Regions from separate parts of the Oceanobacillus sp. CF4.6 genome, predicted to be linked through region 3. Evidence: riboswitches for the same ligand, from Rfam matches in the RefSeq annotation. Region 3 holds a riboswitch; each other region holds the start of a gene.
The links. Region 3 has a riboswitch for glycine ahead of gcvT (glycine cleavage system aminomethyltransferase GcvT). Riboswitches for the same ligand answer to the same signal wherever they lie in the genome.
Positions count from the first base shown of each region.

Region 1: linked by a shared signal. The riboswitch ahead of serC (3-phosphoserine/phosphohydroxythreonine transaminase) and the one ahead of gcvT (glycine cleavage system aminomethyltransferase GcvT) in region 3 are both predicted to bind glycine.
Region 2: linked by a shared signal. The riboswitch ahead of glyA (serine hydroxymethyltransferase) and the one ahead of gcvT (glycine cleavage system aminomethyltransferase GcvT) in region 3 are both predicted to bind glycine.

Region 1 covers NZ_JBIMEX010000005.1:153,312-163,450, forward strand. Annotated here, with positions in the region: gene ACHABU_RS10135 (hypothetical protein) at 171-1,055, opposite strand; gene ACHABU_RS10140 (hypothetical protein) at 1,112-1,414, opposite strand; gene ACHABU_RS10145 (YolD-like family protein) at 1,654-1,974, opposite strand; gene ACHABU_RS10150 (hypothetical protein) at 1,976-2,191, opposite strand; gene ACHABU_RS10155 (hypothetical protein) at 2,285-2,539, opposite strand; gene ACHABU_RS10160 (hypothetical protein) at 2,666-2,989, opposite strand; gene ACHABU_RS10165 (phosphoglycerate dehydrogenase) at 3,244-4,443, opposite strand; gene serC (3-phosphoserine/phosphohydroxythreonine transaminase) at 4,440-5,540, opposite strand; glycine riboswitch at 5,638-5,719, opposite strand; ZMP/ZTP riboswitch at 5,825-5,905, opposite strand; gene ACHABU_RS10175 (TIGR00341 family protein) at 6,329-7,309, shown strand; gene ACHABU_RS10180 (hypothetical protein) at 7,380-7,559, opposite strand; gene ACHABU_RS10185 (TRM11 family SAM-dependent methyltransferase) at 7,605-8,582, opposite strand; gene ACHABU_RS10190 (nucleotide excision repair endonuclease) at 8,691-9,053, opposite strand; gene ACHABU_RS10195 (small multi-drug export protein) at 9,156-9,596, opposite strand; gene ACHABU_RS10200 (indolepyruvate ferredoxin oxidoreductase subunit alpha) at 10,018-10,139, opposite strand, start outside.
Region 2 covers NZ_JBIMEX010000006.1:158,447-168,585, forward strand. Annotated here, with positions in the region: gene ACHABU_RS11460 (hypothetical protein) at 1,292-1,549, shown strand; glycine riboswitch at 1,858-1,959, shown strand; gene glyA (serine hydroxymethyltransferase) at 2,230-3,480, shown strand; gene gcvT (glycine cleavage system aminomethyltransferase GcvT) at 3,564-4,676, shown strand; gene gcvH (glycine cleavage system protein GcvH) at 4,848-5,243, shown strand; gene gcvPA (aminomethyl-transferring glycine dehydrogenase subunit GcvPA) at 5,245-6,597, shown strand; gene gcvPB (aminomethyl-transferring glycine dehydrogenase subunit GcvPB) at 6,590-8,086, shown strand; gene ACHABU_RS11490 (HesB/IscA family protein) at 8,263-8,568, shown strand; gene lpdA (dihydrolipoyl dehydrogenase) at 8,625-10,025, shown strand.
Region 3 covers NZ_JBIMEX010000001.1:189,404-199,542, reverse strand. Annotated here, with positions in the region: gene ACHABU_RS01120 (competence type IV pilus minor pilin ComGF) at 1-107, opposite strand, end outside; gene ACHABU_RS01115 (type II secretion system protein) at 88-429, opposite strand; gene comGD (competence type IV pilus minor pilin ComGD) at 416-856, opposite strand; gene comGC (competence type IV pilus major pilin ComGC) at 831-1,157, opposite strand; gene comGB (competence type IV pilus assembly protein ComGB) at 1,172-2,221, opposite strand; gene comGA (competence type IV pilus ATPase ComGA) at 2,187-3,191, opposite strand; gene ACHABU_RS01090 (YqzE family protein) at 3,337-3,519, shown strand; gene ACHABU_RS01085 (YqhG family protein) at 3,643-4,422, opposite strand; gene ACHABU_RS01080 (DEAD/DEAH box helicase) at 4,409-6,070, opposite strand; glycine riboswitch at 6,206-6,293, shown strand; gene gcvT (glycine cleavage system aminomethyltransferase GcvT) at 6,471-7,586, shown strand; gene gcvPA (aminomethyl-transferring glycine dehydrogenase subunit GcvPA) at 7,601-8,950, shown strand; gene gcvPB (aminomethyl-transferring glycine dehydrogenase subunit GcvPB) at 8,943-10,139, shown strand, end outside.

The DNA.
Region 1 (10,139 bases), on a different contig from region 3:
AGCCTGGAAATAATTATCCATGCTCCTTTGTTTTGTGTTCCACATTCTAGACAGATGCATCTCCCAATATTGCTTCCTTTCCTAACACTATTCTTTGTCAAGATTCGTCATGATTCGCCAAACTTTACACCCAAAAAGGCCTCCATCTGGAAGCCCAATTTTGTCTGCTATTAATTTTCCAATACAAGTGAAAGACTATCTACAAAAATACCGAAAGCACCATCATCATCTGTTGCTATAATAATTTGTGCTCCTTTTGTTTCATCTGGTGCTTTGTCAGTTAATAATTGATGGAAATTCCAGTCACCTTCTCCGTTCACCGGCTGCGTGAACCTTTCTACTGAAAAACTTTGTGCTGTGCCAATAGGATTTCCATTAGAATTAAGAAATTGAACACTTACTTCTGTTCTTGAATTATTTGGGTTGTCAATACTTGTATTAGGAGATGCTAAAGCAACGTTTAGACGATAAACTTTATCTTCACAAACGCCTGGTTTAATCTTTTGCGTAATGCTTGAACCTGGGCTCAAATTAGCTAGATACGCACCTTCATGTGGGTTAAAACCCTGTGGAACAATAGGATCGAATGTTTCCACCTGTGCAGTACCATTAACCATATATCCTGTAAAATCTCCTGTTTCAAAACTACCATTCGTTACAAGTTGAGTACGAACACATTTTTTCTCTTTCTTTCCTTTTTTCTCTTTATCTGTTTTACAATCACTTGCATGATTGATTACATAGACAGTGGAATTACCACTATTTTTAATTTTATTAGCATCCTCAATTTTTGCTTTACCTACATCCGTAATGATATCTAAGTCACTTTGAGATTGTTCTGAATCCTGTTTTGTTTTTTGAGTTTGCTCCTGCTTCTGTTCTTGTTCTTGTTCTTGTTCTTGTTCTTGTTCTTGTTCTTGTTCTTGTTCTTGGTTTTGTTGTTGAAGTTGAAGCTGAATATCTTTTAAGATAGATAATGTTGTGTTTAGACTATCTTCCAATTTTATTTTATTTTCCAGTTTATTTTTAATAAGAATTTCTAGTAGAGATGACATAATTCTCCTCCCTTCTTTACTAAATTCTTGAGGCACACGAAAAGCTGATTAGTAGGTTACCAACCACAGCAACAATCATGACGACGGTCACGGTCACGGTCACGGTCACGGTCGTCTCTTACAAATACATCGTCTGCAAGAATAGTCACTTCATCTGCATTGATTACTAATCTTCTGTTACGATGATCATCACATCTTCTTCGATCATCATCAAATCGATTTCTGCGTCTTCTATCATCATCACGTCTACGTCTGTCATCCACATCTATAACGTTTACTTTGTCTGTGCGAATAAGAACTTCATCTACATCGAACCTATCATCATCTCGACGGTTTCGTCTGCTTTGATATACTGACATTTAATTTCCCTCCCTTCTTGCCTTTACTACACCATATGTTAGTAAAAATACAATGAATAGACAGAAGCATCTACTTTCTATAAATGTGCTCTTTCATCTCCTTCGAACGCACAATAAAAAATAGATTGATATAACAGGGAAAATAACAAAAAAAAGACAATTCGAGTTAATCAGGTCGAATTGTCTTAGCTTTATATATTGTATAGCCAATTATAGGTATATTCTTATACGTATTTCGTTTAGTCAATTTTAATATCCAAGATATCATGCAGGTTAATTTTGGTCCGTTCATCATTATCAATTTTTATAAAACCTTGCCTTGTATCGATCTTAAATAGCTTCCCGTTCCTAATTTTAAAATCGTGTTCAGCATAATATGTAATCTCTGCTGTTAAATTATTGTGAATTGCCAAATGCAATTTCATATTTATTTCTTCGAGCTGCTGCTCATCCAGAATAGGCTTTTCTTTATATTCCTTCTGTTCCCACATATCCTTTAGAAGTTGAATATGCTCAGGCAGCATCATAGCAGTCCATTTTATACTTCCGCGATCATTCATTTTAAGCCCCTACCCTTCTTTTCACCGGACCACATGAAAGGATATTGTCTAATCGAAACGATCGCACTTTTTTTCGGTAATAACAATAGGCCAGAACCGAATTATCGTGAATACTTTTTATTCGTATAAATCGTTGTGTCACCGTATTTTCCTGGTCTATGTAGAAAATAACTATCTTCTCTTTATTCTCCATCGAACGTATAAGCAACCCTTTCATGCTGAACCCTCCGTTTAGGAACAATTGTTCTGAACACCTGTTCTTATTTTATCATAAAAGAGAGTTATGTACACAGTGAAAATTTGCTAATTCTTATTCACTTTCCTCATCTTCATCCATGTCAACATCTTCAAGTTCAAGCCAGGAAAGCATTTCACCTACAACCGTATTAATTTTTTCATCAACCATTTTTGTAACATATTTTTTTTTAGCGCGCTTTATGTTCGTAAAAACTTCCTCACTAAAGTCAATAATTTGTGTATCACTTTCAAGATTATTAAACAGCTCCAAAATTTCATCCAGTGCCTTATCGAATCGTTTACTTTCCAATTCCGTTGCTTTCATCATTTATCACCCGTTCTTAATATATCCAGAAACTTATTAAACATATGTAAAAGGATCTAAATTAAATAATCACTCATAATAATAGAATAAAAAACAGGCCTCAATCAGAGACCTGTTTATATGGACCAATTACATTTCATCGTCTTCTTCATCGTCAGTATCCGTTTCGGTATCTGATTCAGGGTCTGTTTCTGTTTCTGTTTCTGTCTCGGTATCTTCATCCATATCTGTTTCTGTTTCCGTATTTGTATCTGCTTCGCCATTTGTATCCGTTTCGGTATCTGTTTCTGTTTCTACTTCAGTTTCTGTACCGCCATCCGTTCCATCACTTGGTTCTTCTACTGGTGTTTCTACTGGATCTTCTACATCAACGTCACCGCCATCACCACCGCAAGCCGCTAGAACTACTGATGCAAATAACATTGGCGCTACCCATTTAATACCTTTTTTCATACTATCAATCCTTTCTAGTTGGTTGTACGATACCTATTTCCTAAATGAGCAGTTATAAAACCTTTTTTTATTCTACTTGATCACGGCTCTTTTCTAGAAGATTATTGTCTTTATCTAACAATCTATATACTGCTTGGTTTATAAAGCAACAAACAAAAGAGCCTTGATGATTAAAAGAAAGAAAAATACCAGTCGCACACTATTAATAAATAGCGGGAGACTGGCACAGGCATTTTATTCTCTTTTATAAAGATTTATATCACACGGATGGTAATCATGCCTTCAATCTGTTTAATTTCTTCCTCTAAGCCAGGAATAACATCCCCATTTACTTCATTGTCAATATCAATCATTGTGTATGCATAATCTCCACGGCTTCTATTAATCATATCAGCAATGTTCAAATTATGGTGGGAGAACGCTGAACTGATTTGACCAACCATGTTTGGAACATTACGATGGAAGGCTGCCACACGGCTCTTTCCTGTATATGGGATCGAAGCATTAGGGAAATTCACTGAGTTTTTAATATTTCCCGTTTCAAGATATTCCTTTACTTGTCGGGTAGCCATAATTGCACAGTTCTCTTCTGATTCTCTTGTAGAAGCACCAAGATGTGGAACTGGTACGGCATTTTTCATATTCAATATGTTTTCGTTAGGAAAATCCGTAATATATTTACCTACTTTTCCACTTTCAAGTGCTTCGGCCATATCTGTTTCATTCGCAAGCCCACCTCTGGAGAAGTTTAAAATATGTACTCCAGGTTTCATTAGATTAAATGCTTTTTCATTAAACATTTCACTTGTATCGTCCGTCAAAGGAACGTGTACTGTAATATAATCAGCTTCTGCAAATAATTGTTCCATCGTCATCGCTCGCTCCACGTTACGAGAAAGCTCCCAAGCTGTATTGATGGAGATGAATGGGTCAAAGCCAATAACATCCATATCCAAGTCCAATGCATCGTTTGCTACAAGTGCACCAACCGCCCCCAGACCAATAACCCCTAATTTCTTTCCTTTAATTTCATTACCGACGAACTGTTTTTTCCCTGCTTCAACAAGACTTGGAACTTGATCACCTTTACCTTGTAGCGTTTTTGCCCATTCAATTCCAGCAAATAAATTACGTGATGAAGCCATTAATGTGGTTAGTACGATTTCTTTTACAGCATTTGCATTGGCTCCTGGCGTGTTGAAAACAACAATTCCGTCTTCCGTACACTTGTCGACCGGAATATTATTAACACCTGCTCCAGCGCGTGCAATTGCCTTCAAATTAGTGTCGAATTCCATCGAATGCATATTAAAACTACGAACAACAATTGCGTCCGGATGTTCAGATTCATTATCAATTGCATAATCACCGTTTTTGAAAACATTTAGCCCGTTGTCTGCGATATTATTCAATGTCTTTATTGTTTTAACTTTATCTAATGTTAGTGTGCTCATTTTCTCTCCTCTTTCTGTTCGTAGTTAGTTTCAAAATCGTTCATAAATGTAACCAATGCTTGAACTCCCTCTATTGGCATTGCATTATAAATGCTAGCACGCATACCTCCAACAGAACGATGCCCTTTTAACGTCTCAAGTCCCTTAGATTGTGCTTCCTTTATAAAGGCAGCATCCAATTCAGTAGAATCGGAAACAAAGGGAATGTTCATTAGCGAACGACTATCCTTACGCACCGGTGATTTAAATATAGAAGATTCTTCAAGCGCATGATATAGCATTTGTGCTTTCTTTCGGTTAATTTTTTCCATTTCCTTTAAACCACCGAGATTTTTTAGCCACTCAAAAACAAGCTTGGCCATATATATCCCGTATGTGGGTGGTGTATTATACAATGAACCACTCTCACTATGTGTTTTATAATCAAGCATAGCCGGGCAATTTTCCGGTGCGCGACCAATTAAATCTTCCCGAATAATAACAACAGTCAATCCAGCAGGGCCGATGTTCTTCTGTGCTCCTGCATAAATTAAACCAAATTTCGATACATCGATTTCTTCAGATAAAATATTGGATGACATATCCGCTACAAGTGGAACGTCCCCTGTATCTGGAATCTTTGAATAAGCAGTTCCTTCTATTGTATTATTTGTTGTAATATGCACATAATCTGCTTCTGGATCAATCATACTCTGGTCAACAGCAGGTATATATGTAAAGTTATCATTCTCTGATGAGGCGATGACACGAATAGTTCCAAATTTCTTAGCTTCTTTGATTGCTTTCTTTGACCATGATCCGGTATTAACGTAGTCTGCTTTTCCACTTTTACCAAGCAGGTTCATTGGGACAGTTGCAAATTGCTGTGAAGCTCCTCCTTGAATAAAAAGCACTTTATACCCTTCAGGAATAGCCATTAATTCTCTCAGCAGTTTTTCAGCTTCTGTTATAATATCCGTAAATAGTCCGGAACGATGACTTAATTCCATTACAGACATACCTGAATTTCTATAATTGACTACTTCTTCTTGAGCTTTTTCCAATACTTGCAGCGGGAGCATAGATGGACCTGCTGAAAAATTATATACTCGTTTCATGTTAACACCTCATCCTTATTATTCTTTCACCAAGAGATATAAAAAAAAGAGACTGGTCTCCCCAATCTCATTAAACATCAAATAACATAAAAGTAAGTGTTATTCTTCTGTCCTTTTGCCTGAGATCTTGAACCCTTCGGCGTTGCAATTATTCTTGCATCCTCTCCAGAAGCTGCTCCTGTTATAGTCTGACCCACAACAATCATAGCTTTTTAAACTATTCAATTATATAAGAATGTCATCGCCTCCTAATAGCACAAAGAGGTAAGGGGAAATTCTCCCCTTACCTCTGCCCAGGCGAACGACATTTCGATATCATATGCTCCCTCGCGGTTATCCGCGTTTCGCCAGTTGCATATGACCTTTAATTTGTTATAATCCTATCAAATTTTCCACTAAATTACAACCTATAAAATGAATTTCCTCCTAATCAGTCAAAATTTCTATTATGTATTTTAAAGTAGATCAATTATAAACACTATATAACAATAAATTTAATTTGCTTCTATGACAGCACGATTAGCCCTATTTACTTCATTGTGAATATCTTCCATAGTTTATTAGGTTACAAAAGTGTTTTCTTATGAATATCAAAAAGGACGTTATGGTATAGAAATATCATAGGAAGCCTCATTTTTAGTAAACGGATTAGCAATCAATTGAGGATATGTTTAAACAGCAGAAGTTTTCAGGTTAAAAAAGCGGATTAGTATGATTATTCATTATGAAAAGAGAAAGAATGGCAACAATAAGGTGTAATATTTCTTTGTATATGGGAGACGAAAATTATGTCATTACAGTTGCTTGAAATTTATGCCCCTAAGAACTTTTTAAATATAGAAGAAATAAAGGATCATTTTTCTGTTATTTCCTATTGGAACTCTGAGGAAGAGAAAGAAAAGTATTTAACACGGATTCTATTAGAGACCAATGATGTAGAACAAATGCTTGATTATTTGGAAAGGTTGCCTGGTGGTGAAGACGTTTATCAAGTTATGTTGCTGCCGGTACAAACATATCTACCTAGAAAAAAAGAGAAAGAAGAGGATGAAAAAAAGGACTTGCAGCGAGCAAGTCGGCACGAATTATATACGACAGTTCAAGGGTCAAGCCGTATAAGTGTCAGTTATATTTTGTTTATTATTTTCTCCGCTATCGTTGCTACGGTTGGCATTATAAAAAGCAGTCCAGCAATCGTCATCGGTGCTATGGTAATTGCCCCACTTATTGGTCCCGTAACAGCTATTTCATTTGCTTCCGTTCTCGGTGATTTTAAATTAATACGTCAGTCCATTATTACATCTCTAGTTGGAATAGGAATTCCAATAGTAATTGCCGCTATATTTAGTTTTTCCTTCGATCCACCCGTTTACAGCGATGAATTCCTTTCACGGACAGACATTCAAATTATTGATGTGATTGCAGCGCTCGTATCTGGTGCTGCAGGCGCACTTTCTTTTGTCAAAAGAAATACAGGCGCTCTTGTAGGTGTTATGGTTTCAGTAGCCTTGCTCCCGCCTGCTGTTGTATTCGGTATGATTCTCGGAACTGGAAATTGGGCTGCAGCTCTTGTCCCGTTTATTCTATTAATGGTCAACGTTTACTCGATACTTTTATCGGCTGTAATTGTTTTTTGGTTAAGTGGTATTAAACCAAACAATTGGCAGGATCTGCAAAAGGCGAATATATCCCGGAAACGTTCTCTCCTATTTATATTAACGATCACGGTCATACTTATAACAGCAATTCTTTTTATCAATTTTGTCTGATACAGGGGACTAGGGACAGGTTCATCATCGCTGTTTTACCGACTAACTAAAGACAAGGACCACCTTGTCCCTAATCAAGTTCTTGATATGCTGTTTGATATTTCCCACCAGCAGCAACTTCAGAATGGTACAATGCCTTAAGGGCGAAGCTTTTCTCTAAATCGTGTTCCTCCATCAATTGTTTTAATCGCTTTTGTAATTCCTCATTGTTGCTAACCAATTTTTTCATTTGAGATTTCGTGTACTTCATCGATTCTAACTCCCTTCCATATAAAATATGTTAAGCTAGTCAATATCACTCGCATACGATTACTTCACGAGTAAATAAACCTGATATGTCTTTTTTAGCTACTGCTCGGTCCGTAATCATAAATCCAGCTGCCTTTAGAACTTCATCAATCGGCTCAACCGTTACTACGACTAATTTATTTGCAAATCTCCGAGCACTTTGGAGCATTTCCAGTTGCTCTTCATCTGAGATAACCGAACATAAATTATAAGGCAAATCAATAATTGCGACATCATAGTGCTCCGTGACATCCCGAATATCTGCTAAGTTTACTTCTCCCTCAAGACCAAAATATTCGATGTTTTCTCTTACGCCATTGATGATTAGACGATTTCGGTCACTTCCTACGATATCAATCCCCATGGAAAGGGCTTCAACTAGTACTGTCCCAATTCCACAACAGGGATCAATTGCTTTGATGTCGTGTGGAATTGGAATAGCAATATTTGCAACCGCCCTTGCCACACGTGTATTGAGCGCAGTCGAATATTCATGCGGCTTCTTCTGATGTTGAAACCAGACAGGCTCACTTTTCGCATAGTCGCCGAATACCCATCTCCCGTTCACGTTCGTTACGCCAAAAAGTCGATCGGCATGATGTAAATCCGCTTCCCCATAAACATGCATTCCGATTTCTTTCTCAACCATACGCCGTCTCTTGTAGCCTTCCTTCTCCTCTTTTACAAGGCCACTATTTTTCACATAATTCACTTTGAATGTTGCCCCGTCTAAATCCAACGTTTCTGCTTGCTTGAGAAGATCCTGAAAGTTCTCCTCTTCAAAAATCACACGGATTCTTTCTTTCATAAATGGGCTTCTGGAAGGATCAACTTCCACAAAACTTTCCAGTACTTTATTGTCCGTATCCTTTCCAAAAAAGGCGCGCATTTCCAGAGCACATAAAGAGCGTTCTTCCTCTGGGTAGGAGTACATATATACATAGGTTGATACATCTTGATTCGTAAATTCCAAGTTCGTTTTCATCCTTTAATCCTGAATTCTTATGCTTCAAATTAGCCATTATATATTTTTATGGAATAAAAAAAGCAATAGGCATCGTCTAACATGAGTGTCCGTATTGCTTTTTATTCATTAGGTTTGCTTATAGAATACTTTTTCTACATTGTATTTCGCCTGAAGTTTATTAATGATATACGTTTCATAGATCTCTCTGTCGGCTGGTTCTTCAACCAAACAAAGCTCAATTTTCGTAACTTCATCACGATGCATCTTCATTGGCGATACAGTATCCTGAAAATGTTTTTTAATTCTTGGTCTTAACTTTCTAGCTTTTCCGACAAATAATAACTCATTATTGTCGTTATAAAACATGAAAATACCGCCCTTCTCTCTTGTGATCAAGTGAAAATCGGTAAATCCATAAATATTACTTACCTCCGGATTATTCTGTTTCGTAATGGTAACATCTGGCTTTGGAATGGTTATATCTATCACTTAAGCTTCACTTCCTCTTTCTACATTAATGTATAGAATATCATAATTCGGGATAAAGGGATAGTTTATCGTCCCACTTAGAATACCCCATGCCTTATCTATTTATAAGAAAATATCTAAGCCTAGTACAGTCGCTATTCCAATAATTAATGTCCAAATACCGATACTAATCGTCAACCAGAGTGTAACCCACTTTTTTTCAGCGCCAAGGGACATGCCAATAAATGCAGCAATATGCGTCCCCGTTAATATTGGACCTAACATAGCAAGACCAGGGAGTCCATACATGTTCCAAATCCTTTTACCACGATCTGTACGTTTCGAAGGTTCTTTCCCTTTTTTTTGTTGACGCTTTTCGTACCAAGTCTTCACTTTTTCATATCCATAAATAACAGGGATAACCGTAAGTAAATTACCAGTAAATGCCATAATCATTACCCAAAATGGCGATAAATCTCTTATTATACCCAATGGGATGACGACTGCAATTTCCAGCCAAGGAATAGCAGCTCCTATAAAAACTAATATATATTCGTAATTCATCGTATCCTCCTTTACGAACGAAATCCCAATCCATTAAATACAACACAAATACTGTTAAAATCCTACCATTTCCTGTAAGTAAAGGAAAGAACGAAGCTTTGTTAGCAAGCCATTAGGGACATGGAGGGTTATCCTCCCGCTTAAGATTCAAAATTAAAGCGCCAGCTCCCAAAAAGGTGAGTGCTGACGCTTTACTTTTTAGCAACGGGACAAAGAACGATTCCATTGTTTTGTTTCTAAGGGGATCACGATGAAAAAAAGCAGTTGGGTGCTGCATCAAGATAGAGCAAATTTTTGGTAATTAAAGGAAAATGGGAATGTTGTTTACACTACAACATTCCCAAAAATATCTATAGAAGAGACACCTAATCGTTAAAGGAAGCATGAGAACCGTCCCCACGCTTCCCTTATTCCCTACATTCTATCCAAAGAAGCTTTCGGCTTTTTCTAAATATTTTTCTTGTTGGCCTGTTAAATCATGTTCATCAACGATTGCATCAACTGGACAAGCAGCAACACAAGCACCACAATCAATACATATAT
Region 2 (10,139 bases), on a different contig from region 3:
TTCACCCCAAGGGTCTTCTTTGGAGTTTGCTCCTTCGGCGACTGAACATATATGCTTTCCTGCAACTTTCATCCACTATTAATATAATCCCGATAGCCATTAAGCCAAAAGGAAACGCTTTCAAAATATCATTTCAAACAATAGTACGGTTTAAATAGTAAAGCTACATCCTGTAATACAAGCTTACAAATATTCAGACTAATTATAATTATATACGTGATAATAAAGCTTTCACAATGTTAATACTTGTAATATTTGCAGCTAAAATAATTTTTTTCTAGAAGAATATACTATAAAAAATAGGGTTATCTTTTACAGGTGAGTTTCATCTTATATTAGTTAAACGATTGAATAAAATTTCCAACTTTAATCGGTTTAAGCGTTCCTTTAAATCGATTGCAACATTCATTCGTTTCTGTAATTTTGATTTTACCAGAATTCACAGAATATATCCATAAAAGTATAAATTAATTTTGACCATATCAACCCTAATTTTATTGGATGGGCTGAGCTATTGAGATATTAATCAGTATTTAGAAGATAAAAGATTTAGATAAGATCATCAAGTATCTTGGCCATGTTTGAAGGAGCTTTACCTCATATGTTCGGCTTGCGGAAAGATTGTTCGGTGTTATCAGCAAGGAACTGGGTTTCCTTTTTCGGCTCCCTGTATTATGAGGGGGATATCGTTGTCAGTGTCATTTCAGTTATAGATTCTATTACACGAACGAACCCATATGATACATAAATTGAAACTTATTTACTGGCGCGACTGTTTCAAACTTTTTACTGAATGCTGTAACTGGAGCACTCATTGTTGCGAATACGTATGTCCAAGTGTCAAGAGAATATAGTTCCTTCCAATCTGGGATATTATCAGTTGGCTATTTAATTGCTGTATTATCGATGATTCGTGTCGGTGAAAATATTGCAACGAAGTGGTCCAAGAAGGCCAATGATCTTAGCAAGTCTTTTAGTGGTGGTTGGAATAATGTTAATGACCTTTACAAACTTACCAAACTCGATTTATTCCATTGTTGTTTTTATTAGTTTTACAGTGAGTTATCGTTTATCTGATGAACTGGAATTGTCTGGGGATACGTTTTAACAGTTGTTAATTATATAGAAGGGAGATTTTTAGAATTAGGGAAGGTATGAATTTAACGATGTTTTGGTTACCATAAAGGTCTGCGCATCGTATGGGATTGGACTTTACGCGACACCATCCACAGATACAGTAGTAGCCAATGTTCCGGCAGCGAAGGCAGGAGAGGCGGCAGGTATCTATAAGATGTCTAGTACACTTGGCGGTTCATTCGGCTTAGCAATACCTGTTACTGTCTATAGTGCAGTCGAAAAGACTGGAAATATGGGAGCGGCCGCAAGTATAGGGTTGCTGGCAAATGCTGTTTTTGCTAGACTAGCTTTACTAGCTATAGTAACTATAATTCCAAAAGATAGTGTAAAGAAATCATTAGAATCAGGTATTAACGAACCATTGGAAGATAGGGAGAGTTTGCTCCTCAAAGTTGCAAAAAAAATAAACTAAGAGTTGACAATAATCTGATTTGATAATATTATAAAATGAGTAAAATATTTGTGAATAAATATTGTGGGAGAGAGTCAGGATCTGCTTAGCATTGATAGAGTAAGTACCTAAAAAGGGAGCTAATTAGGTTGATTTCCCCGAATAATTGTAAGCGCTTTTAATCAGGAGCCTAACTTGGCTGTAAAGGTCCTAAAAAGAAGGATTCCAGATATTACAGAAATTATGAGAAAGGATGGAAAGTCAGTAAACATCTGGATCCGATTTACTAAACTATTGTTCTGAAAATGACTAAAATTCAATATGAGCGGATGAATGTTGTGGGAGAGTGCTAGGAAAGAGCCACCGAAGGAGCAAGTTCCAAAAATACCCTTGGAACCAATCTCTCAGGTAGATAAAACCACAACAGGACGCACCTCTGGAGAGCGCATACCATATGCCACCAAAGGGGAAGACTCTTTAATAAAGAGTTAAACTCTCAGGTAAAAAGGACAGAGAAGGGATGAGAACGTTAGATACCCTTTTCTGTCCTTTTTTGTGTGCAAAATTTTACATAGCTTTTGCCATGGAAAAGATGTTTCGTGCTACGAAAAGAGGTATACGTGTTTCTCAGTAAGCTATATTTTTAATTTATGTTGAGTTTTAGCCGAAGAATTGCACGTAATTTAAAGGAGGAGTAAAAAATGGGTTTACAGCAAAATGATTCAACTATTTTTAAAGCCATTGAGAAAGAGCAACAGCGCCAACACCAAACACTAGAGTTGATTGCCTCGGAAAACTTTGTTAGTGAAGATGTATTAGAAGCAATGGGAAGCGTGATGACAAATAAATACGCAGAAGGTTATCCAGGAAAGCGTTATTATGGCGGATGCGAGTTTGTCGATGTAGCAGAAAAAACAGCTATTGATCGACTAACGAAGCTATTTGGAGCCAAATATGCCAACGTACAGCCACATTCAGGTGCACAAGCAAACTTAGCGGTTTTTTACGCGTTGCTTCAGCCTGGTGATAAGGTAATGGGCATGGACCTTTCCCATGGGGGACATTTAACGCATGGTAGTCCTGTCAGCATTTCCGGTAAATGGTTTGACATCGTGTCCTATGGAGTAAGAGAAGATACACAATTGATTGACTACGATGAGCTGGAAGCTATTGCCAAAAAAGAGAAGCCAAAATTGATTATTGCAGGGGCAAGTGCCTATCCAAGAACCATTGACTTTGAACGATTCAGAAAAATTGCAGACCAAGTTGGCGCGAAATTCATGGTGGATATGGCTCATATTGCTGGACTTGTTGCAGCTGGTGTTCATCCATCCCCAATTCCTTATGCAGATATAGTGACAAGTACGACACATAAAACATTAAGAGGTCCACGTGGCGGTGTTATTTTAACCAATGATGAAGAGCTGGCCAAAGCGGTAAATAAAGCCATTTTTCCAGGAATTCAGGGAGGGCCGTTGATGCATATCATTGCAGCTAAAGCGGTGGCATTCAATGAAGCTTTGCAGCCGAGTTTTAAGGAATATGCAGAGCAAATCATTACGAATGCTAAAGCCCTTGGCGAAGTTTTAAAGGAAGAAGGCGCAACACTTGTGTCTGGAGGGACCGATAATCACATTGTCCTTTTAGATGTACGTTCATGGAACTTAACAGGTAAGGAAGCAGAGAAGCTATTAGAAGAAGCGGGACTCACCGTTAATAAAAACACCATTCCATATGACCCTGAAAGCCCGTTTGTTACAAGCGGAATCCGCATTGGAACAGCGGCCTTGACAACAAGGGGCATGAAGCAGGAAGAAATGGTGAAAATCGCAAAAGTAATCGCTTCTGTTCTGAAGAGCAATGGGGATAAAGCTGTCCTTGAAAGAGCAAAAGAAACAACAAAAGAAATTTGCGAAAACTATCCAATATTTCAACAGCCGGTAAATGTATAAGCAGGGAAAAGCTTCCTGGAATTTTAGAGCCATTTTCACAGAAAGTTCAAGTTCGGGAAGAAATCGAAAGTAGGGGTGTAAAAATGAGTACAGAAACAGTGTTGAAGCGAACGCCGCTTTTTGAAGTATATAAAAATGACGGTGCAAAAGTCATCGATTTTGGGGGATGGGAACTTCCGGTACAGTTTTCAAGCATTATAGAAGAGCATGAGGCGGTTCGGCAGGAAGCAGGGCTTTTCGATGTTTCCCATATGGGAGAGGTGCTTGTTGAAGGAAAGGATGCAGAGCGTTTTATCAATTCTCTATTAACAAATGACGTAACAAAGATTGATATTAACCAATGCCAATATACAGCAATGTGTTATCCAGACGGTGGTACCATTGATGATTTGCTAGTTTATAAGTTAGCTGATGAAAAGTATCTACTGGTGGTTAACGCTTCAAATATTGATAAAGATTATGAGTGGTTGGAAGAGCACATGAAAGGAGAGGTAACATTAAAGAATATTTCAAGTGATGTTGCGCTCCTTGCTATCCAAGGACCAAAAGCAGAAAAAATTTTACAAAAGTTAACGGATATCAATTTAAGCGAAATAGCTCCTTTCCGCTTTGCCCAGCATGTCAATCTAGATGGGATTAAAGACGTTCTTGTATCCCGCACAGGTTACACAGGGGAGGATGGCTTCGAACTTTACTTAACACCTGACGAGGCAATAGCACTTTGGGAGAAGCTTTTTCTAGTGGGAAAAGAGGATGGATTAAAACCATGTGGACTTGGTGCGCGAGATACGCTTCGCTTGGAAGCACGTCTTGCCCTATACGGCCAAGAGCTTACAAAAGAAGTCAGCCCGCTTGAAGCTGGAATCGGGTTTGCGGTCAAAACCAACAAAGAGAGTGATTTTACCGGTAAATCAAGTCTTATAAATCAAAAAGAAGAAGGATTAAAGCGGAAATTAGTAGGGGTGGAAGTGACAGGAAAAGGCATTCCACGTCACGGTTATAAAGTGTTTTCAGAGGGTGACGAGGAAATTGGCTTCATTACATCCGGAACCCGATCTCCATCTTTAAAGAAAAATCTGGGCCTTGCCATTATATCAACGGAATACGCGAAAGCGGGAACACCGTTAAAAGTGGAAGTCCGCAAAAAAATGATTGATGCCGTTGTTGTCAAAACACCTTTTTATAAAAGGGGATAAACTAAACGAGACCGTGCATATCAGCTTGTGGAATAACAATGTGAAAGCGTTCTGGCCAATGAGCTGCAGAGTAATAATCTTTTAAGTTTGGGATTTAGTTAACTTATAAATGAAATAGGTAAATCCTCCTTTAAATAGTAGATAAATAGATATGGGAAGGAAGTAAAAACAATGACAAATGCAACAACAAACTTACTGTACAGCAAGGAACATGAATGGATATTACGTTTAGATGGAAATCTAGTCCGGATAGGAATCTCTGATTTTGCTCAAAAGGAGTTGGGAGATATCGTCTTTGTTGAAAATCCGGAAGTAGATGATGAAGTAACTGCAAATGAATTAATGGGAACGGTTGAGTCGGTTAAAGCCGTTTCTGAACTCTACTCTCCTGTATCAGGTGAAGTTGTCCGTATAAACGAAGAGTTAGAAGATGCACCCGAAACAATTAATGAACAACCATATGATGCGGGGTGGTTAGTAGAGGTAGAATTATCTAACCCCGAGGAGCTAGAATCGCTGTTAAATGATGAAGAGTATCAAGCATTTGTGAATGAAGGAGAGGAATAACATGACAAATACTTATCGATATCTACCAGATACGGAGCAAGATCAAAAAGAAATGTTGGAATTTTTAAATGTCTCTTCTGTAGAAGCCTTATTTAAAGACATTCCAACCAGTATTCGGTTGGAAGGGGAGCTGGACATTCCGGAGGCAGACCCGGAACCTGTTCTAATAAAAAAGTTAAACAAACTTTCCGCCCGTAATCTAAATGCGAATGAATATTCAACTTTTCTTGGTGCGGGCACATATGACCATTACATTCCAAGTGTTGTGGATCATATGATTTCACGTTCTGAATTTTATACAGCATATACACCGTATCAACCAGAAATCAGTCAAGGAGAACTGCAAGGCATATTTGAATTCCAAACTATGGTTTGTGAACTCACTGGAATGGATGTAGCCAACTCTTCGATGTATGACGGCTTTACATCCCTAGCGGAAGCGGCTTCTCTTGCTGCAGACTCCAAAAAGCGGTCAAAGGTCCTTGTATCAAGAGGGGTACATCCTGAATCCCGTGCTATTTTAAATACCGTTGCAAAGGGCCAAGGATATACAGTGGAAGAGGTAAGCCTGGATGAGGATGTTACGGATTTAAAACAATTAAAATCACAACTGGATAAAGATACTGCAGCAGTCATTATTCAATATCCAAACTTCTTTGGTACGATTGAAGATCTAGCGGAAATTAAGGAATATGCAAAAGAACAAGGAGCGTTATTTATTGTTAGTGCCAACCCATTAGCATTAGCGCTTTTACAATCGCCTGGTAAGCTGGGTGCCGACATGGTTGTCGGTGATATGCAGCCACTAGGAATACCAATGGCCTTTGGTGGTCCGCACTGCGGATATTTTGCAGTAAATAAAAAGTTTATGCGCAAGATACCTGGCCGGATAGTCGGCGAAACAAATGACGACCAAGGCAATCGCGGATTCGTATTAACATTGCAGGCGCGGGAACAGCATATTCGCCGTGATAAAGCGACATCAAATATATGTTCTAACCAGGCATTGAACGCCCTTGCCTCTTCCATTAGTATGTCAGCACTAGGAAAGCATGGAATCCGTCAAATGGCACAGCAAAATTTTGAAAAAGCGGATTATATGGCAAATCTTCTTCAAAAAAAAGGCTTTACAGTCATCAATAAATCAGCATTCTTTAATGAATTTGTTGTTGAACTTCCACTTCCAGTAAAAGAAGTTAACAAAAAATTACTTGAATCAGGGATTATTGGCGGCTATGACTTAGGGGAAGACTATGGCAATGATAAACAAATGCTTATCGCAGTAACGGAGCAACGGTCAAAAGAAGAGATTGATCAATTTGTAGAATTATTGGAGGCGATTGTAAATGATTGAATATAATGATCTTATTTTTGAAATCAGCCGTCCAGGACGTGCAGGTTACAGCCTTCCGAAGAGTGACGTTAAAAGTGTTGATTTACAGGGAAAATTACCAAAACATTTGATTCGTGACGAGAATGAGGCTGCGGAGCTTCCTGAGGTTTCTGAACTTCAACTCGTTCGCCATTACACAGCACTATCAAATAAAAATCATGGGATAGATAATGGCTTTTATCCTTTAGGGTCTTGTACGATGAAATATAATCCAAAAATAAACGAGGATATCGCACGTCTTCCAGGATTCAGCCGCATTCATCCATATCAGCCAACGGAAACTGCGCAAGGTGCATTGGAACTTCTATATAATTTACAGGAAGAGCTGGCAGTAATCACTGGTATGGACGCCATATCACTGCAACCTTCCGCAGGAGCTCAAGGAGAATGGACCGGGTTAATGATGGTGAAAGCCTATCATGAGAAAAACGGTGAGAACAGGAATAAGGTGCTTGTCCCTGATTCCGCACATGGAACTAATCCTGCAAGTGCCTCCGTTGCTGGGTTTGATGCAACGACGATACCATCTGATGAGAATGGGTTAGTTGATTTGGAGGAATTGAAGAAGCTGGTAAATAGTGACACAGCCGCATTAATGCTGACCAATCCGAATACACTTGGACTTTTTGAAACGGAAATTGAAGAAATTGCGAAAGTTGTTCATGAAGCTGGCGGCCTATTATATTATGATGGTGCGAACGCAAACGCAATCTTAGGTAAAACGACTCCAGGAGCAATGGGATTTGACATCGTGCATTTAAATCTCCATAAAACATTCACTACACCACATGGAGGTGGAGGACCTGGGGCTGGCCCAGTCGGTGTAAAAGAGGATCTTATTCCTTATTTACCAGTACCGCGTATCGAAAAAGATGGTGAAAATTATGTGCTGAATTCTGATTATCCATCATCCATCGGCCGTGTGAAAGGATATCATGGAAACTTTGGTATTCTGGTCCGTGCCTACACGTACATTCGTACAATGGGACCTGATGGATTAAGGCAAGTATCAGAAGGGGCAGTGCTACATGCAAACTACCTCCGCAAGAAACTGGAGGACCATTTTGATTCGCCGTATACACAGCTTTGCAAGCATGAATTTGTATTATCAGGATCCAGACAGAAAAAACTTGGGGTTCGTACGCTTGATATGGCAAAACGTCTGCTTGATTTTGGGTACCATCCGCCAACGATCTACTTCCCATTAAATGTTGAGGAAGGTTTAATGATTGAGCCAACGGAAACAGAATCAAAAGAAACGATGGACGCATTTGCAGATGCAATGATACAAATTGCCAAAGAAGTAGAAGAAGATCCGGAAATGGTTTTAAATGCTCCACACACCACAATTGTTGGCAGATTGGATGAAGTTCAAGCTGCAAGAAAACCAATCGTACGTTATACAAAAGAGAAGGTTGCAGAGAGGGAAAAAGACACCGTTAAAGCTTAAAATAAAATTGCCATTGGTAGGGAGAAAACCCACCAATGGCTTGCGTTCATCTTCGTGGATAGGTACTAGATTACGTGAAAAAGAAGCCACTTGTTTCTTTTTCACGTCATAAAGAAGTACAGGTTCAAGTCTATATGATATGTGATATCCGAATATGGCATAAGGGGGCAGGTCACTTGGTTGTAACATTAACAGAATCAGCGTTAGATAAACTGAAAGCAACAGAAATAAAGGAAGAGAAATATCCTCGGATTGATGCTGATATAGCTGGTGGTTGCGGAATTTCTGTTAAATTCACACTTGTTTTTGATGAGCCACGCAGAAATGATTCAGTGATTGAATATGACGGAATTCAAATTCATATAGACCGTTTTACGAAGCGTTATTTGGATGAAGCAACGCAAATTGATTATGAGGTTGAACAGGGCTTTCTTGTTGGAGAGCGTTTTGCATCAAGTGCATGTGCAATTGAATTAGATTAACAGGTATGGAGACAGCAATTGTACAAGTATTTTTCAGTGAAAAAGGAGGTTTTCTTATGAAAGAAGAATATGATGTTATTATCATTGGCGGTGGGCCAGCAGGATATGTTACAGGTATTCGTGCAACTCAATTAGGCTTAAAAACGGCAATAGTGGAAAAAGAAAAATTGGGTGGAACATGTCTTCATGCTGGTTGTATTCCAAGTAAAGCATTATTAAGAAGTGCAGAGATATATGCGAATACAAAAAATGGAGAAAAATATGGTGTCATTGCCCCAGAAGTTGGACTTGATTTTTCAAAGGTGCAATCCCGGAAAGAAGAAATTGTGACCCGTTTATTTAAAGGTATTCAACATTTAATGAAAAAAGGGAATATCGATGTCTATGAGGGGACAGGAAGTATTACAGAATCAAGAGATGTATCAGTTAAAAGTAGTAATGAAGAAGAGCAGCATATATTACATTCCAAAAATATTATACTTGCTACAGGCTCTCGTCCAAAAACACTCCCAGGCCTGGAAGTAGATGGAGATTATGTTATGACATCAGAAGAAGCTTTGATATTAGAAGCGTTACCAGATTCTATCATCATTGTTGGTGGGGGTGTTATAGGAATAGAATGGGCATCCATGCTTGCTGACTTCGGCTTACAAGTAACCGTGATTGAATATGCCGATCGGATTTTACCGACAGAGGATAAAGATGTTTCAAAGGAAGTACAAAGATTAATGAAGAAAAAAGGGGTTAAGGTTGTAACAGGGGCAAAGGTGCTTCCTGAAACATTAGAGAAGGGTGATGGTGTTTCGATTAAAGCAGCCCATAAAGGCAAAGAAAAGCTATTTTCTGCAGATAAATTATTTGTATCCGTTGGTCGTTTACCAAACACGGAAGGACTTGGCCTTGAAAATACGACGATTGAAATGGACCGCGGTTCTATTCAAGCAAATGAATACTACCAAACAAATGAACGTAATATTTATGCAGTCGGCGATGTAATAGGCGGCTTACAACTTGCTCATGTTGCTTCACATGAAGGTATAGTCGCAATTGAACATATCGCGGGCAGTAATCCTGTACCACTTAATTACACGGTTGTTCCGAGGTGTATATATAGTAGTCCGGAAGTAGCGAGTGTGGGACTTACAGAAGATGAGGCAAAAGAGAAAGGTTATCAAGTGAAAATAGGTAAATTCCCATTTCGTGCAATAGGAAAGGCTCTTGTTTTTGGTGAGTCGGACGGTTTTGTCAAACTAGTTGTTGAAGAAGGATCAAAGAAGCTGTTAGGAGCGCATATGGTAGGTCCACATGTCACCGATATGATTACAGAAGCCGGTTTAGCCCAAGTATTAGGTGCAACATCCATGGATATTGCTCACAACATTCACCCACATCCAACATTAACCGAAGCAGTTGGTGAAGCAGCGTTAGCAGTAGATGGTATGGAAATCCATGCTTAGAATCTATCATTATATATTTAGTATCGTTTCATGAAGCTAAGAATGGAGAATTACAGATAATAGTTTAGGTATGATCAATGATAGTTAAATCAGAAAATATAAGTAGAATTTAAG
Region 3 (10,139 bases):
GCGAATTGAATCAGATAGCTTAAAAAAGGCAACGTACTAGATAGGATCGTAATCATTAATAGTAGCGTAACAAATGTAAAACCTTTTTCACGATGCCTGTAAACCATACAAACACAATCTTTCCTCTCTTTGCTTTGCATTATTCCATGCGACACATCCTTTTATAAATTCTTGTTCCATATTAAATTCAAATCGGACTTGAATGGAATTTAACGTTTCAGTAAATTTCAAGGGAAGTTCTCCAGGAGTATCCCAAATCACATGCTGCAATTCATCATGGAGTATAGATGCCAAATTACGACGATCACTTAACACTTTTTGTTCCGCATCCACTATTAAAATAAGCGGCATAAAAGTGGAAACTGTGGTGAAAAGAATACTTGCAGCAATTAACACTTCGATCAGTGTAAATCCGCTATTTTTCTGCAATGTAAAACCTGCCTTTCCCAAGTTGAAATACGGCATCATAAACCGCATGTTTTGTCGTTATTTTAATTGTGCGCGGATATAAAAATGTTCCATTTTCATTGAAAATAATATCGGCATTTCCTCTTGGATCAATAAGCAATCCAGAGGGGTAAAATCTTTCCGCAATTGTCTTCTTAGTACCTTGTAATATTTTATAATGATCCTTATATAATCGGATGAAAACTTTCTCATCTGTATTTAATGTAGATAAACTTTGGACATACAGCACATCAAATTGAAAAGTCTCTAAAAACTGCTTTTCCTGCTGTTTTTCAATTGCATCCAAATTAATTGTAGGGAAGAGTAACAATATGACAGATAAACTAGTTAATACAAATAGGACTTCCAGCAAGGTAAAACCGTTACAATTCTTCTGGTTTAGCAACAAGTCTTTTAATTCCTTCATCATCTGTAATATATTGTAGTTCTTTGCCATTTGGACATTTTTTCTGTTCGTCATTTATATATTGTGGCACCAAATCATCTAAAGACGACGGATATTCATTTTTTTCAATATAATAAGCATCTACTTGGGCCTGAACAACGCTGACAAGCGCTTTACATCCTTTACTGTGAACTTCACTTCCTTTATCTCCAAGGTTTGGAACGATAAGAATAATCAGAACCGATATAATCATCAATACGATTAACATTTCAATCAGGGTGAAACCTTTATTGTTATTAAACATGATCTTAACTCCTTCTATATTGTTTTCATTAACTGAAACATCGGCCACATCAATGTTATATAGATAAAAATAATGAAGCTGGCGAGAATCAGAAAAAATACGGGTTGGATTAATGTAATACTTTTTAATATCTTCCTTTGAATTTCTTCCATCAACAGCTCTGAGTATATAGTTAGATCTTTTTCCAAAGCATGCATGTCCGCATTTTTACGGAAAATAGCGGTTAACTGATTTTCCATAAAACTAAATACCGTCAATAAACTTGCGATATGAAGCCCCCTTGATAATTCGGTTGTCATTTGGTTTGCATAATAAGCGATAATGGGTAATTTCTGTTGTTTGGACATATGTTGAAGAATTTCCCGAAATGACATACCGGTTTTTAGAAGGGAGCTAAAATGTGCAGCGAAGTGAAAAGAGGTTTGCAGCTTCAAAAATCTTCTGTAGATGGGGATTGCTCTATATACTTTTATCTGTTTCTCAATTGGTAATCGGTGCTTCGTGAGATTCCATATAACAACCGCAATGACAAATGCTGCACAAAGTAAAGATACGGTGTTACCAAGTAATTCAATAATTACAATTGAAAGCGACACAGTCAAAGATGCTTCTGTACTTGTTTGGAAAAGATCTTGAAAGGAGGGAAGAATACTTGTCTTGATAAAATAGAGTAGCAACATGAAGGCGAAGAATAAAATTAATGGATATCTGGCTACCTGCTGAAATTTCGTTATATATTTTATTCGATGATTATACATGGTAGCACATTTTTCAATGCTTCCTGTTAAATCTCCATTCCCTTGTACAAAATATAAGTAAGAAGTGATAGTAGGATGAAAAGTAGCTTTTTCAAATGCGACATCAATGGTTGATCCTTCCTTCAATGATGTAATAATCACCTCTGTTGTTTGGTACATTTCTTTATCCCATTTTATCGTTTCCAATGCTTCCAATAAGGAATAGCCATTTGTTAATAGACGATGTAGTAAACGAAGAAAGCGGAGTTGTAAATCACTGTTCAACTTCCTGTTACGAATTGAAAATCTCTTCAGAAATGAATCCATATGCAAAAGCCTTCTTTCTTAAATACTCAAATGAATGGAACATTTCTGGTTTCGTATGTTCCTGGCCTTCTATAACGCTTTTTAGAATTTCACCATCCAGCAATTCAAGTATTGCAGCTCTGCGTGTTACATTGTTCATTTGTAAGGGGAGCAATTCTAATGCTGCCACTGCGATTAGGGACTGTTTAAGGTCACTTTCTTCAATCCCCATGTCAAATAATCGGTGAATCGTGCCTGCAGCATTTTTTGCGTGCAGAGTACTTAATACAAGATGTCCTGTCAAAGAAGCTTCAAAAGCAAATCGCGCCGTATACTTATCACGAATTTCTCCCACCATAATAATATCGGGATCATGACGTAGGGCTGCTTTCAGTCCTGTTTGATACGTGATCCCAGCTTTTTCATTTACCTGCACTTGAAGAATGTGTTCCATATTCTTTTCAATTGGGTCTTCCAATGTAATCGTCTGATAGGATTTTTCCTGTAAAATGGATTCCAGAAGTGCATATAGAGCTGTCGTTTTACCACTCCCAGTAGGACCTGTAAACAGAATGATTCCCGCACGGTTGGTAATCCATTTCTTAATTTTATTTAATTGGTTTGGGAAAAGAAATAGTTGTTCCAAAGAGAGTGTCGTGTCCTGTGGGAGAATCCTTATAGCCAGACTTTCTGTATTATTGAGAGGGAGTGTTGAAATTCGCAATGAAAATAATTTGGAATCTGATTTATGCTCAATGGTACCGTTCTGAGGTTTCCTGGATTCACCAATGTCCATTCCAGATATGAATTTATAGTAAGTAAGAAGTAATTGAAACTTTTCCATTCGAATTCTTTTATGGAATATTCGTTTTCCTAGAATGCGGAAATAGATGTCGGTATGATTCTGAAATGGATAGAAGTGAATATCGGAAGCATTTGCTATTAACGAAGCGTTCAGAAGGCTATTAGATAATTTCGCTGCAGGATTCAATAATTTTTCACCTCCTTATAAAATCCAACAAATATTATATTCGACACGTTTTGCTAAATTCCTTCTTCAAATTAAAAAATTTTTGAATATATTTTTTCATAATGCAAAGGATAAGGGTATAACTTAAACATAGGGTGGGCTTCATATGTCAGGAAATGATTATTTAAAATTTATTACCGAGCAGTTGATCTCCTATATGGACTTATCTTCAGAGGAAAAGCAGAAGCGGAAAAAGCGAAAAAAGGATTATCCTATTTATACGAGCAAATGGCTTGGAATGCTCCCATTTACAATAAGAATAATGTTTCAAAAGGAGAATAGCAGATAAACGGGTCTGCTATTCTTTTTCGTTGGCAGATAGAAAAGTATAAAACTTATCTATCTGCATAAGTGCAACTAAGGCACTCGCCCAAAGGCTTGGCGAATGCCTTAGTTTTCTAAACTGGTGGGTTTATAATGCGTCTTCTTTGAGATAAAATATCCCGCCATTGATCATACTTATTGTTATTTTCGGGTCATAACGTTTGGTTAATTCATCTATTTCATTCTTCATTTGTTCCGTTTCCGTCTCTTCTTCGTAAAAGTGTTTCAGTGTTCTAATTTCTTCATCCAGTATTTCCAACGATCTCTCCGCCCATTGATGTTCCTGATTATAAATATAATTCGTTATCACATCCTCAATTCTCAAATAACCACTTCTCAGCTTTATGATAGGAGAGATTGTAAAGCAGAAATCAGATATTTTTGTCTGCAACTGCAGCTCACCCAATTCTGTCATCATATCTAGTTTCATTCTGCCATTCACCAGATGCAGACCGATAGAGAAAACTTCATCTTTTTTATGCTGACCTTGATAACTAACCTTAATATTAGTAACGAGCCATGGATATAGAGGTACCTTGTTTGTTGTATTCACTTTCTGAAACAGTTTTGTGAAACGTTCATTGCTCTTTAAGTTATTCATTATCTGTTGCAGTCTTGGACTTCCAAAATGAATCCATTCACCAGGAATATCACGCTTTTGGGGATTTGTAATCATTGTGAGTTGCATTGGATCACCATCACGTCCAATTTTTTTAATGTAATGCCAATAAAATGGTCGATTCATCAGCTCCCGGTCCATCTGCTCATTCAACTGTATTTTTAATACGCCTTCATTATTGTGGATAATCCCACAATTCTTTGCTGAGAAATAATCACATAAAAATGAATTTAAATTAGTTATTGCCATAAAGCTTCTCCTCAGTTGTATGATGGATTGGTGTACTTTTAATGATGGATGATAGATTATTTAATTTAATTCTCACTTCACCTGAAGAGGTGGATTCGTTGTAAATTGATTCCATTTCTGACTCGATGCTTTGTATATTCAGTTCTGCAAGAATATCGTCCAGATTCCCCACAACTTTTTCAAAGAGGTCGATTTTTTCATACAAGAGATTAAGGATATGTTCTTCAATTGTATTACGGATAACGATATTATAGATATGCACATCCCTTTTTTGACCAAATCGGTGAATACGACCAATTCTTTGTTCCAAACGCATTGGATTCCAAGGAAGGTCATAGTTAATCAAGTGACTGCAGAATTGAAGGTTAATCCCTTCTCCGCCAGCTTCTGTTGCAATGAGCACTTGCGCATGATCCTTGAAAAGCTGTTTCATCCAATCTTTTTTTCCCCGCTTAAATCCACCTCGGAACGGCACAGATGAGATACCATGCTGTTGCAGATACCATTGCAAATAAAATTGGGTCGCTCGATATTCCGTAAATACAATGACCTTCTCACCATCTAATGATTTAATCAATTCTACAATCTTATCTGCTTTTATGTGATGTGGAAGCTGCTCGATCTTGGATAATAAAGGCTTTATTACATTTTCATTGTTTTTCTGTTCCGCGATTTTACTTAATGACATATAGCATGCTTCGCGCGAAGAACAGATCTCTCTTAAATAAGTTATTTTTGAAAAAGTCGAGAATCCTAAAGAAATATTAACCAAGTGGTCGTACACATCGCGACTTGCCTCGGGGAAATCAAGCCAGATTGTTTCAATTTTGCGTTTCGATTCATTAAGATTGGTTGCTTTTCTTGTATTCCTGATCATAACCTTTTGAATCAACTGCTTTAAATATGGATCTTGTTCGAGCTTACTTCGGTCTTTTCCAAATTTATTAATAAACGATTCATAGCTTCCCAAATGTCCAGGTTTTAGAATTGTAATCAAATTAAATATTTCAATCAGACGATTTTGCACGGGGGTTGCGGTTAATAGTAAACAATATTTCTTTTTTAATGCACGGGCAAATTGATAGTTTTTCGTTTTATGATTTTTCAGCTTATGCGCCTCATCAATAAGAATGAAGTCATATTCCATCTCGAGAATCTCACCCTGATTCGGAGGACGTTTTGCAGTATCCAACGAAGAAACAATTACTGAATTATCCTTCCAACTGTAGTTCTTTCGATATGCTACTGCTGGAATATAAAATTTTTCATTCAATTCATTTACCCACTGATTGACAAGGGAAGCCGGAACCAGAATAAGGGCATTACGTACTAAGCCTCGAATCATGTATTCTTTTAAAATGAGTCCTGCTTCGATGGTTTTGCCTAAACCGACCTCGTCGGCCAATATTGCCCTGCCATTCATCCTTTCAATTGCTTGTTGTGCTACTTCGATTTGATGATCTAGAAACTCCATATGTGGAAGATACGCAAGCGAACGCAACCCGTTAAACGATGGGGCAATTGTCGTTAGTTCAGCTTGGTAAGCCATTGAAAAAAGTTCCCAACTGGAAATTTGCTCATCTTTCTCAATGACTGACTCTAGTCGATCTATAAAGGTTAATTCTTTCTCAATGTGAATAGAATCCATATAATAATTCCACTTCCTATTAATAAAATTTGGATTTTACTACAATTTTGTTTCCAATTATGATATAATTCAAAAAGAAATAGATTTTCTTGTTACTGTACATAGTATAACCAAATATGGATTTTTCATCAGCGAATGATTACAAGGGGAGAGCTTACGATTAGTAACGCCGAAGGAGCAAGTTAAGAGCGAATCTCTCAGGCAAAAAGACTCTTGTAGGACGCAACTCTGGAGAGTGTTTACAGTATGTAAACCACCCACGAAGCAAGTATCTGTACGGATTGGCTATTGTTTAAGTGCAGGTATGCAACTTTCTGGTTTAAGGACAGAGATTTCTTCAGTTTGGAAGAGATCTCTATTTTTGTGCATTTTTTTAACTAAAGAACAGGAGCGTGTTGGGATGAGTGAATTGAAACGTACACCTTTATTTCCTGAATATGAAAAACATGGGGCAAAGACGATTGACTTTGGAGGATGGGATCTGCCTGTACAATTTTCCAGCATTAAAAAGGAACATGAGGCAACTCGAACAAAAGCGGGGCTTTTCGATGTATCCCATATGGGTGAAATCTCTGTTCAGGGACAGAAAAGCTTGGAATTTCTGCAACATTTAGTAACCAATGATGTTGCAAAATTAGTTCCCTCTCGTGCACAGTACACGATCATGTGTTATGAAAATGGAGGAACGGTTGATGATCTGATTATTTATATGCTTGCAGTTGACGATTATTTGCTTGTTGTAAATGCAGCAAACACAGAGAAGGATTATGAATGGCTTGTACAAAACAATCAATACAATAGCGATGAGCTTTCCATTACAAACATATCAGATGATTACGTTCAATTGGCACTGCAAGGGCCAGAATCGGAAAAAATACTGCAAAAAGTTACGGAAACAGATTTAAGTGAAATTAAATTTTTTAGATTTATGGATCATGTTTTATTTACAGGTCTGAAGCAGCCTGCAATTGTTTCTCGCACAGGATACACAGGGGAAGACGGATTTGAAATTTATATTGAGAAATCGAAAGGACCCGCATTGTGGAATCTGATTATGGATGCAGGTAATAATACAGGTATTGAACCAATAGGACTTGGCGCCAGAGATACACTTCGTTTTGAAGCAACACTCGCCCTGTATGGTCAAGAATTATCAAAAGATATTACACCTGTTGAAGCTGGTTTGACATTTGCAGTAAAAGTGAATAAAGAAGCAGATTTTATTGGTAAAAATGTATTAAAAGAACAAGTTAGGAATGGGACAACAAGAAAATTGGTAGGAATCGAAATGATTGATAAAGGAATACCGCGTCATGGTTACCCTGTTTGGAAAGATAACGTGGAAATTGGATTTGTCACTTCAGGGACCCAATCACCTACACTGAATAAAAATCTTGGACTCGTATTGATCGATTCACAATTTGCAACAGAAGGTACTGAATTGGAGGTACAGGTAAGAAAACGCACACTTAAAGCTCGAATTGTAAAAACACCATTTTACAAACGAGATAAATAGAGGGGGAACTAGTAATGGAATTTCGTTATTTACCTATGACTGAAACCGACAAACAGGAGATGCTTGATACAATTGGTATTGAGTCAACGGATGAACTTTTCTCAGACATTCCAAACAGCGTACGTTTTCAAGGGGAATTAAATCTGAAGAAACCAGCAAATGAATATGAGTTAAAAAAAGAACTTACTGCGATGGCAAATAAAAATGCAAATTTAAGCGAGTATACTTCCTTCCTAGGTGCAGGAGTATATGACCATTTTATTCCATCTGTCGTGGATCATGTTATTTCACGCTCTGAATTTTATACTGCTTATACACCATATCAGCCAGAAGTCTCTCAAGGGGAACTCCAGGCAATTTTTGAATTTCAGACGATGGTATCCGAATTAACCGGTATGCCTGTAGCCAATTCCTCCATGTATGATGGTGGAACATCACTGGCAGAAGCAGTTAATTTAAGTGCCGCCCAAACGAAAAGAAAAAAAGTACTTGTATCCAAAGCGGTTCACCCAGAATCACGTGCGGTAATTGAAACATATGCAAGAGGTCAAAATGTGGAGATAGTGGAAATTGGATTAAATGACGGTTTAACTGATCTTGATCATTTGGAACAGGAATTGGATGAAACAATTGCAGGTGTTGTTATTCAATACCCTAACTTTTTTGGTCAAATTGAACCACTACAAAAAGTGGAAGAACTAATCAATCAGCAAAAGAAGACAATGTTTATTGTTTCAAGTAATCCATTGGCACTTGGATACCTTACTCCTCCCGGTGAATTTGGTGCAGATATCGTTGTAGGTGATACACAAGTATTCGGTATCCCGGCGCAATTCGGTGGTCCTCACTGTGGATACTTTGCTACTACTGAAAAGTTAATGCGTAAAGTACCTGGTCGCCTTGTTGGTCAAACAAAAGATGAAGACGGCGTCAGAGGATTTGTTTTAACATTGCAAGCTAGGGAGCAGCACATTCGTCGTGATAAAGCCACTTCAAATATTTGCTCCAATCAGGCCTTAAATGCACTTGCAAGTTCTGTTGCAATGAGTTCTATCGGGAAACACGGATTAAAAAAGATGGCAACCTTAAATATGCAAAAAGCAAGGTATGCGAAATCCAGCCTTAAAGAAGCGAATCTTGAAGTCGTATTTGAAAGTCCATTTTTCAATGAATTTGTAGTGAAACTTTCTGATTCGGTCTCTGAAATTAATAAGAAGTTATTTGAAAAGGGTATTATTGGCGGGTATGACCTGGAACGGGATTATCCCGAATTAAAAGGTTATATGTTAGTAGCGGTAACTGAAATTCGCACCAAAGAAGAAATTGATGCATTTGTAAAAGAAATGGGGGATATCAATGGCTAATCAGGATTTTCCATTAATTTTTGAACGCAGTAAAGAAGGAAGAACAAGCTACAGCTTTCCAGAGTGGAATGTCACTGAATTCGATTTGGAATCTGAATTGGAAGAAGTATATATTCGTCAGACTCCACCTGAATTACCGGAAGTAAGCGAACTGGAAATCATGCGCCACTATACAGGACTTTCTAATAGAAACTACGGCGTTGATTCCGGATTTTATCCACTTGGTTCGTGTACGATGAAGTATAACCCGAAAATGAATGAAGATGTTGCGAGATTGGAAGGTTTCAGTCATATACATCCTTATCAGGACCCGAAAACGGTTCAAGGTGCAATGGAAATGCTTTATGATCTGCAAACCTCACTAAAAGAGATTACTGGCATGCATGAAGTTTCCTTGCAATCAGCCGCAGGAGCACATGGGGAATGGACTGCACTTATGATGATTCGGGCCTACCATGAAGCAAATGGAGACTTTAATCGAACGAAGGTTATTGTTCCTGACTCTGCCCACGGTACCAATCCTGCATCGGCTGCGGTAGCTGGTTTTGATGCTGTAACCGTGAAATCAAATGAACAAGGAATAGTCGATTTGGAAGACCTAAAACGGGTCGTTGATAACGATACAGCAGCGCTTATGCTTACAAATCCAAATACACTTGGATTGTTTGAAACAGAAATACTCGAAATGGCTGAAATTGTACATGGAGCAGGCGGTAAACTCTACTATGATGGAGCGAACCTGAATGCAATCATGGGCTATACCCGCCCTGGAGATATGGGCTTTGACGCTGTGCATCTCAATCTCCATAAAACATTTACTGGACCCCATGGTGGTGGTGGACCTGGATCAGGCCCTGTTGGAGTATCCAAAGAACTTGAACCGTTCCTACCTAAACCAGTAATTACAAAAATAGACAATGAATTTATTTTTGAAGATGACAGACCACAATCCATTGGCAGAGTAAAACCATACTATGGTAATTTCGGAATCAATTTACGAGCTTATACGTACATTCGTACAATGGGTGCTGAAGGGCTAAAAAAGGTAAGCGAATATGCAGTACTGAATGCTAATTACATGATGCGTAAATTGGAGAAAGAATATGAATTACCGTATCCACAGCATTGCAAACATGAATTTGTATTATCTGGAAGCAGACAGAAAAAATTAGGAGTACGAACACTTGAT